DNA from 3 places in the Pseudoalteromonas sp. KG3 genome. Region 3 is predicted to be linked to each of the others. Evidence: predicted binding sites of a transcription regulator. Region 3 holds the regulator's gene; each other region holds the start of a gene.
What was found. Region 3 encodes sigma-54, which starts transcription at its own class of promoters, with help from an activator protein. Its sites were predicted from a motif close to GTTGGCACGNNNNTNGNNT; they were not measured.

Region 1 (3,283 bases), 1.3 Mb from region 3:
TTTTTACCTTGATAAAAAGCACTGAAAATATGTGATTTTTCTTGCTCCTGAATACCTGTGCCCTGATCACTGACGATCATTTTTAAACTACGACCTGCTAATGATAAATGGATATCAACCGCTTGCCCTTGCGATGAAAATTTCAAGCCATTAGAAATTAACTGTATTAAAATCATTTCAACTAATTCCGCAGCAATTTCTAGCGGCTGCTCGGGTACATCACAATGCCAACATAAACTTTGCTTACGCGCGACTAAACGGTGTTCAAAATGACTGTTGATCTTGGTTATTAATTGCGAAAAAACCAACTCACTTAAGTCCTCTTTACTACTGCGAATTGCATTGTAGCTTAGTAAACTGTCTATCATTGCCCGCAGGCGCACCATACTTTGCGTGATTAGCTCCAGTACAGCTTGCTGTTCTTTATTAATAGGCCCTACGATTTCATCGGTTAATAAATCGGTGCCTTCTACCATTGATGCTAATGGGGTTTTCAGTTCATGGGTCACATGGCGTAAGAAGGTATCTTTTTGTTGTTCTAATTGATGTAATTGCTCCTGCACCCATTGTAATTTATTGCCCAGCTCAACCAGTTCGGCAGAGCCCTGTACTGATATTTTTTGCTGCCAATGACCTTGCCCAAGTTTATCAATAACCGAGGTTAAGCCTTTTAATCGGCCGCTAATACGCCACAAAAAACCACCGCCAACCAATAATGTTAATGGGATAAGCGCCACTAACCAATTTATAAAAGAATCTTGTAAGGCTTTTAACTGTTGCTGATTTTTAGTTATTTGCAGTTCATTTTGATCTCTTAACCATAACGTTTGACGAGCAATTAATTCGCTCACCGGAATAAATAATTGCGCATCCTGTAGCCCTTCGCCGACCAGCTTTGAATGCGCTAACTGCAATTCTTTGGCAAGTTGCTGCCACTGACTAATATAATCCCCGGCGGGGCTAATAAAAGTGAGTTCATCTATACTCTGTAACGATGATTGCCACTTATCAACAATCAATTCGTCAAGTGATTCACTTTTTAGTACCCAATTTTGCCGAGTCGCTCGCTCTAAACTATTAAGGTCTTGTTTAAGATTATTAAATGATTTGGTTATTTGATAGTTATCACTGACGATTTGCTGAGTAACGGCAAGCTGTTTATTCAATGCATTTAAAAATACAATCACGACCAGTGATAATGGCAGCAAAGATAACAAGGTACTAAACAAAAACTGGCCTATTAAATTGGGTCGCCAACTAAGTAATGCACTGTACTTCTTAGCGAGTGAGGCCACTATCGCTACTCCTTTAGTTTAAATGTCTGATTATGGAAGGTGTTACTTATACACTAGCTGAATCAATAAGAATAATGAATAAGGTGAATTCTGTAACGCTATTTAAAGTAGATGACGCTAAATTGAAACAACTTAATCAACTGTTTTTAAATAACTTTATTGATTAACATAAAAATTTGTTGCAAAAAAGACACACTACCGAGTCATTATTTCACACTCCCCTTCACTGCAACACACTAAAACATTGATATTTAAGGTTTAATTTTTTTGGCATTATTCTTGTAACAGCTGAGACAACAACTGTTTTTAAGGTAATTATATGAAAGTATTAGCCCCACTGTGTTTATGCTGCAGTGCACTGTTTAGTTTTAATAGCCTTGCTATCGATGTTGAGGCTACCTTCGCTGAGCTTGATAAAGACAGCAATGGCACATTAAGTGAAGCCGAAGCTTCTGAAGATGCAGTGCTGCACGAAAGTTTTGAGCAAATTGATAAAGACCAAAATGGTCAAATATCCCTAACTGAATTCAAGCAGTTTTTACAATAAACTTGCCTATAAGGAAATACAGCTATGAAACAACTTATCGCCGCCTTTTCATTAATGTTTTTAATCATTAGCGCTACGGTTTTAGCATCACAATCTAACGTTAAGTTTGCACAATTAGATACCAATAAAGACGGACAAATATCATTGCTTGAAGCCAAGCAAAACGACGCCCTACTGAAGCAGTTTACTGATCTTGATGAAAATAATGACGAGCTTTTATCAGAGCAAGAGTTTTCCAAGTTTAAGATTTAAAAGGCTCTAAAGTATTTGCCATAATCCCGGAGGGAATGTGTAAATGGATTTAATGTTGGGACTTAAATTATGGCAAATACTTTATCTTGAACTAAGCGAAGTTTAGGTTAACTAAAAGGACCTTAGCAATGAAAAGCATATTAGTAATATTTACTGTGCTGCTAGTGACTAGCTTTAGTGCAATGGCACTGGATGTAAAACAACGGTTTGACCATTTAGACAGTAATAAAGATGGCTACTTAACCAAAAATGAGTTGGACGCTCAACCGCAGCTACTAAAACAGTTTCAGCGCTGGGACACTGACCAAGATAATAGAGTTTCACTCGTCGAGTTTAAGAATTTTTTAACTATTAACCTGCATTAATGAGTTTCCCCCCTATGAAATACACCACACAATTGGGATTAATTTCACTCCTTGCCGTTAGTTGTGGCAGTTTTGCAACAACTGATAACTTCGCTGAGCAATTCAAAAAGTTAGACCGTAATCAAGATGGCTTACTTACTCGCTCAGAGTCAGCAAAAGATCCCGCTTTATGGTCGCGCTTTAAAAGCTATGACAGCGATAAAGATAACAGGTTATCGCTGGCAGAGTTTAGCCTGTACGCAAGTAAATAATTATATCGCACATTATTTTAATTTAAAAAATGCAACTTGCTTTAATACCAACTGACTTTGTTCAGCCATACTATTGCTGGTATTTGCAGTTTGCTGCGAAATATCAGCAGTGGTATCGGTCAAGGTATGGATGGTATGCATATTTTGACTAATATCAGCGGCAACGGCTGACTGCTCTTCAGCGGCTGTTGCTATTTGCTGGGTTTGGTCATTAACTTGATTGATCATTTGCATAATCTCTTTTAATAAGCGATTACTTTCATCCATTTTATCTTCCGCTTGCGCTGCAACTCTGGTGCTATCAGCCATCATAGTCACTGCATTTTGACTTGCTGAGCGTAGCTGCCCAAGCATTGTCTCAATCTCATTTACTGAACTATGAGAACGTTGAGCCAAAGTACGCACTTCATCAGCCACCACGGCAAAGCCACGCCCTTGTTCGCCCGCTCTAGCAGCCTCAATCGCGGCATTAAGTGCTAATAAATTAGTTTGTTCGGAAATATTACGGATCACATCGAGAATAGTTTCAATTTTGCTGGATTCACTTTGCAGTTGGTCAACAACGTCTGAGGT
Region 2 (3,283 bases), 580 kb from region 3:
GTCGTCATTTAATGAAGCCTTTACTAGGCAAAAAAGCATTAAAAAGTCGCGAGCTTTTTATATCCAAATAGTTTGGATATTCACCCTAACTTTAGTGCGGTTTCAAACCGTTATTTTATAGGTAAAAAAATGAAAGATATTCTTTTGGGTATAAATGTTGACCATATTGCCACGTTACGCCAAGCTCGTGGCACCAGCTACCCAGATCCAGCACATGCAGCAAGCGTTGCCGAGCATGCTGGTGCGGATGGCATCACCATTCATTTACGCGAAGATCGTCGTCATATTCAAGATCGTGATGTATATGTGATGGCGAAAACAATCCAAACACGGATGAACCTAGAAATAGCGGTTACTGATGAAATGATCGATATTGCATTAGATGTAAAGCCTGCTTACGTTTGTTTAGTACCTGAGAAACGTGAAGAGTTGACTACCGAGGGCGGTTTAGATGTGGTAGGTAATCTAGATAAGATAAAAGCCGCGACAGCAAAATTAACTGACGCCGGGATTAAAGTGTCGTTATTTATCGATGCAGACAAAGCACAACTCGATGCCGCAAAAGCCTGTAATGCCCCTTATGTTGAAATACACACTGGCGCGTATGCTGACGCAGAAACCGATGCCGAACTTGAAAAACAACTTGAGCATATCCGTCAAGGTGTAAAGTATGCAGCCAGCTTAGGTTTAATAGTAAACGCAGGGCACGGTCTGCATTATCATAATGTTAAACCGATTGCGGCGATGGAAGAGATTTATGAACTTAATATTGGCCACGCAATTATAGCGCGCGCTGCGATTGATGGTTTAGATAAAGCCGTACGTGACATGAAGCGCTTAATGCTTGAAGCCAGAGCATAGGCCGTAGTAGTAATAGAAAAACGACTCAATCGAGTCGTTTTTTATTACTGGAAATATAAATATTAACAGTTAGTTTCTTCAGCGTTCACGCCTTCTTTAACTTCTTCACAGGCGTCTTCTACTTTGTTTTGCACATCAGTCACTGCTTCATCAATGCGTTCGCCTGCTTCTTCTGCGTGATTGTCTTCACAACCCATGATAAAAAAACTAGCGAAAAGGGCGATAACGGCTGTTTTTACTGTAGTCGATTTCATAATGTAATTCCTTGTAAAATGTAATGTTTTATTAATTTTGTTAGACCTTAATTAGGATCACTTAGGGACGTTGCCACGCAATGCGCCTGAAATAAGTGAAATAACTAACAATACTATAAAGATAAAAAAGATAATCTTAGCAATTCCTGCTGCGGCACCTGCGATGCCACCAAAACCTAACACTGCAGCAATAAGTGCAATAACTAAAAATGTAATTGTCCAGCGTAACATTGTCGTCTCCTTGGTTTTTCAAATTGTTCGAAGTAAGTAATGCCAGTTGCGTGCCAGAATATTAATTTCATTAATATCAGTGTGTTAGGTTTTTTGTGAGTGTTTCTCTTTTTTAGGTGTGGGAATTTTTTACTGCTTTACATGTAAGTTATTCCTGCCACTATAAAAATCAACATTGAGCAATTAAATTCTTGGTAAGACCATTTTAACCTTTGTCGTTCGAAGGCCAGCAAAATGATGGATAGCTGCTTATAATAAGTAGCTATTACCTAGTTTAGTAAACCTGTACTTATAATCTATAGCTATATTCACTATTTTTATCGTCTATGTCTCGTAAAATTATAGCAAAATGTAGTGTGTTAACTTTGCTGAGGGTATGTTAGATTTATATTAATTGGTTTTACCAATTTACAAGGTGTTGGACTTGGTCTGTTTCTTTGTTATGATTGGTGCATAATTATTTAAATAAAGTGGTTTTTTACCTAGCAATGAGGTTGGGTAAAGAGAATCAAGGGGAGCAGCATGGATATAGGTCAGTTACTCGCTACAGCAGCAAACTTAATGATCACCGGTATGGTAGGCGTTTTCGTTTTTCTTTCGTTGTTGATATCAGCAATTACCATCATGTCTAAATTAGCGAGCCGTTTTGAACAGCCGGTTATAGCGCCTGCGCGCACACCGTCAATCAAAGCACCAGGTGTGCCAAGTGCGCACATTGCGGCGATCAGTGCAGCTATCGCTCAGTACAAAAATAAACAAAAACTATAAGGGGTGACTTGTGGCTAAATTAAAATTAACCGAATTAGTACTTAGAGACGCGCATCAATCATTATTAGCAACGCGTATGCGTTTAGATGACATGCTGCCAATTGCAGAAAAACTAGATGATGCGGGCTACTGGTCTATTGAGTCATGGGGTGGAGCGACATTTGATTCATGTATTCGTTATTTAGGCGAAGATCCTTGGGAGCGTATTCGCGCTCTTAAAAAAGCCATGCCAAATACTAAACAACAAATGCTACTGCGTGGTCAAAACTTACTAGGCTATCGTCATTATGCTGATGACGTGGTGGAAAAATTTGTTGAGCGTGCCCATAAAAACGGTGTTGATGTATTTCGTATTTTTGATGCGATGAATGATGTTCGCAATCTTGAAACTGCCATTAAAGCGGCAATTAAAGTGGGCGCACACGCCCAAGGAACAATTTCATATACAGTAAGCCCAGTGCATACACTTGATATGTGGTTAACGCTTGCTAAACAACTTGAACAACTAGGTTGCCACTCCATTTGTATCAAGGACATGGCCGGTTTATTAAAACCCTATGATGCAGAAGAATTGATCAAGGCATTAAAAGAAACTGTCTCTATTCCAATTGCGATGCAGTGCCATGCAACTACAGGTTTAAGCACCGCGACATATCAAAAAGCAATTGACGCGGGCATTGATATGCTTGATACCGCAATTTCATCAATGAGTATGACGTATGGGCACAGTGCCACGGAAACAATTGTCTCGATTGTTGAAGGTACAGAGCGTGATACCGAACTTGATTTAAATCAGCTTGAAGAAATTGCTGCATATTTTCGTGATGTTCGTAAAAAATATGCCGCTTTTGAAGGCAGCCTAAAAGGTGTTGATGGCCGTATTTTATTAGCGCAAGTGCCAGGTGGCATGCTAACAAATATGGAAAACCAGCTAAAAGAGCAAGGCGCTGCGGATAAGTTGAATGAAGTACTGCTTGAGATCCCACGTGTTCGTGAAGACCTAGGCTTTCTACCTTTAGTTACACCAACATCACAAATTGTCGGCACTCAGGCTGTACTTAATGTATTAACTGGAGAACGCTATAAAACAATAACTAAAGAAACAGCTGGCGTACTAAAAGGCGAATATGGCCTAACACCAGCGCCAATGAACAAAGAATTGCAAGAAC
Region 3 (3,283 bases):
CAACAATAACGTGATATAAATCTTGATCTGTTTTTGCACTACGTAATTGTTTGCAAAAATCTTTATCGTTAAGTTTATCAGCAATTGTGGCTAACGTCTTTAAATGAAGTTGGCTATCACCATCTGGTACGATGAGGGCGATAAAGAGATCCACAGGACGGTTATCAATCGCATCAAAATTAATCGGTGTTTCGCTTACTAAAATTATCGCTAGTGGGCTTTCAATACCCGTCATACGGCCATGTGGAATAGCAATACCACGACCAATCCCCGTACTGCCTAGTTTTTCTCTGGCGAGTAATGCATCGAGGATTTCTTGTTGTGATAGCTGAGGAAGTTGTTCATGAGCCAATTGGCTGATAAATTCAATGATCCGTTTTTTGCTATTAAAAAGGACCGCAGCTTTGCTGCAGTCCTGGCAAATAAGTGAGCTTAATTTCATAGTATTAGTGTCGAGCGTGCTTCTCTTTGTGTTTGATTACTTGACGGTCAAGTTTGTCAATTAGTCCGTCAATGGCTGCATACATGTCTTGGTGCTCAGTTGAGGCAAATAATTCAGCGCCACTAACATGTATTGTGGCTTCTGCTTTTTGGCTTAGCTTTTCAACGTCAAGAATAACATGGACATTGTTGATGTGATCAAAATGCCTCTCAAGCTTCGCAAACTTATTGTTTACATAGTCTCTTAATGAATCAGTAATTTCTACGTGACGACCAGTTAAATTTAGTTGCATAAGCATTTTCCTTTTTTGATTTTACGCCTTAAATCAAACTCTTTCTTTGATTTGACGGTGGAATAGCCAGTGACTCGCGGTATTTTGCAATAGTCCGTCTAGCTACTTTGATACCTTGCTCTGCCAATATATCTGCAATTTTACTATCACTCAATGGTTTCGCTGAGTTTTCTGCGCTGATCAGTTTTCTGATCAATGCGCGAATTGCGGTAGACGAACATTCACCGCCGTTCTCAGTGCTTACATGACTTGAGAAAAAATATTTTAGCTCAAAAATACCCCGTGGAGTATGCATGTATTTTTGGGTTGTTACGCGAGAAATTGTCGACTCATGCATTTCAACCATTTCAGCAACGTCATTTAGCACCATCGGGCGCATAGCTTCAGGGCCATGTTCAAAGAATCCTTGCTGCTGTTTAACAATGCAGTTGGTTACTTTGAGTAATGTGTCGTTACGACTTTCTAGGCTTTTTATAAACCATTTAGCTTCTTGCAGATGCGAACGAATAAATTGGCTGTCAGTGCTCGATTTAACGGAGCGTGACATGGCCGCATATTGGCTGTTCACTCTAATTTTTGGCATGCTGTCTGGATTAAGTTCAACCACCCAGCGGCCTTTAATTTTTTTCACTGATACATCAGGAATAACGTACTCTGACTCTTCCCGTACTATGGTATCCGCAGGCTTTGGGTTGAGACTGTGGATCAGTGTCATGACTTCTTTTAAATCTTCTTCTTTAAGCTTAGTCTTTTTCATCAAAGTGCGATAGTCGCGACTAGCTAATAAATCGATATGATCCGTTAAAATCATTTTTGTCTCTGCAATCCAAGGAGTTGCAGGATCAAATTGATTTAATTGAATACATAAACACTCTTGTAAACTACGGGCGGCAATGCCAACAGGATCAAATAATTGAATGCGCTTTAAAACCGCTTGCACTTCGTCCAGTTCGATTTCTTCTTCGCTGTTGCCTTGATTTAAGCTCTCTACAAGGTCTTCACAGCTGAGTGTTAAAATACCAGAGTCATCAATGGCCTCAACAATGGCAATGGCGATTGCTTCATCGGTTGGGCTAAAGGGCGTTAGCTGTAACTGCCACATTAAATATTCATGCAAGGTCTCTGTTGAGGCGCCTTGATAAATAGATTCATCTTCGGGCATTGGCCCCGATGAACTGTTAGGCGCAGCACTCATGTATTCATCCCAAGTGACGTCCATTGCCATTTCGTCACTGAGGGTTTCTTTACTTAATGCTTCGCTGCTTTCTTGTTCGTATTCGCTAGGCTTGTCGTCCGCTGAGGCACTGACAGTTAAGTCATCGTTGTCTTGTTTTTGTTCGTTTTTGCCAGCAGCATCTTCTGAATATTCATGTTCTTCTAGTTCTAACAACGGATTGCTATCTAGCGCTTCTTGAATTTCTTGCTGGAGATCCAATGTACTGAGCTGCAATAAGCGAATAGCTTGTTGCAGTTGCGGTGTCATTGTAAGTTGCTGGCCCATGCGCAGCTGGAGTGATTGCCTCATGTATCTCTAACAATCCTTTTATTGTTGTCATTGTTAAGTTTAGCAGATGCTTTACCGAGTGTGGCTTTATAGCCTAAATTGCTCACCCAGGTAAACATCGCGAACTGTTTGGTCGGCAAGTACATGCTCAGGTGTGCCTGATGCAATTAACTCCCCATGAGAAACTATGTAGGCTTTTTCACAAACATCAAGGGTTTCTCGTACATTGTGGTCGGTAATAAGTACGCCAATACCACGGTTTTTAAGGTGTTCAATAATCTTCTTTATATCTAACACTGAAATAGGATCAACGCCAGCAAAAGGCTCATCTAGCAGGATAAATTTTGGATTTGCGGCTAAAGCGCGCGCAATTTCAACGCGACGGCGTTCACCACCCGATAACGCCATACCTTGGCTGTCACGAATATGTTGAATGCTAAATTCATCAAGTAAGCTGTCGAGGGCTTCTTCTCTGGCTTGTTTTTTTAGGTCTTTGCGAGTTTCTAAAATCGCCATCAAGTTTTGATACACAGTCAACTTGCGAAATATCGATGACTCCTGAGGCAAGTAACCAATTCCCAAGCGGGCACGGCTATGCATTGGTAGCAGGGTAATGTCATTATCATCAATACTGATTTTACCTTTGTCGCTAGGCACTAAACCGACAATCATGTAAAAAGTAGTGGTTTTACCTGCGCCATTTGGGCCCAGTAAACCAACAATGCTGCCAGCGGTGACTTCTAAACCAACACTTTTGACTACTTGACGACCTTTGTAGCTTTTAGCTAAAAATTCAGCTTTTAATGTACTCATGGCTGACCTTTAGATTTGGTTTTTTTACTGTCTACAGGCACGAGTATGGTGTGTACGCGATCGTCTGAACTAGCGCCTTTTTCAGCACTGATCAGTTGTTGGTCCATGTCGTAGGTAATGCTTTTAGCGTTAATCTTTTGCCCTGCTTGAGTAACCTGTGCGTCACCAATTAGCGTTAAGTAGCGTTTTGCAACGTCGTAACGAACTTCATCTGCGCTGGCGCTCATAATTG

Region 1: the regulator sigma-54 is predicted to act here: its motif matches at 1,562-1,580, upstream of NDQ71_RS15590 (EF-hand domain-containing protein).
Region 2: the regulator sigma-54 is predicted to act here: its motif matches at 1,386-1,404, upstream of NDQ71_RS07155 (DUF1328 family protein).

Annotation. Positions count from the first base shown of each region.
Region 1 is NZ_CP098523.1:3,317,159-3,320,441, reverse strand. Features, by position in the region: gene NDQ71_RS15595 (sensor histidine kinase KdpD) at 1-1,298, opposite strand, end outside; gene NDQ71_RS15590 (EF-hand domain-containing protein) at 1,615-1,842, shown strand; gene NDQ71_RS15585 (hypothetical protein) at 1,867-2,094, shown strand; gene NDQ71_RS15580 (EF-hand domain-containing protein) at 2,223-2,459, shown strand; gene NDQ71_RS15575 (EF-hand domain-containing protein) at 2,474-2,710, shown strand; gene NDQ71_RS15570 (methyl-accepting chemotaxis protein) at 2,723-3,283, opposite strand, start outside.
Region 2 is NZ_CP098523.1:1,485,961-1,489,243, reverse strand. Features, by position in the region: gene recO (DNA repair protein RecO) at 1-71, shown strand, start outside; gene pdxJ (pyridoxine 5'-phosphate synthase) at 130-861, shown strand; gene NDQ71_RS07160 (hypothetical protein) at 924-1,115, opposite strand; gene NDQ71_RS07155 (DUF1328 family protein) at 1,173-1,346, opposite strand; gene NDQ71_RS07150 (OadG family protein) at 1,869-2,114, shown strand; gene oadA (sodium-extruding oxaloacetate decarboxylase subunit alpha) at 2,125-3,283, shown strand, end outside.
Region 3 is NZ_CP098523.1:2,061,598-2,064,880, reverse strand. Features, by position in the region: gene ptsN (PTS IIA-like nitrogen regulatory protein PtsN) at 1-442, opposite strand, end outside; gene hpf (ribosome hibernation promoting factor) at 447-734, opposite strand; gene NDQ71_RS09810 (RNA polymerase factor sigma-54) at 763-2,259, opposite strand; gene lptB (LPS export ABC transporter ATP-binding protein) at 2,326-3,051, opposite strand; gene lptA (lipopolysaccharide transport periplasmic protein LptA) at 3,048-3,283, opposite strand, start outside.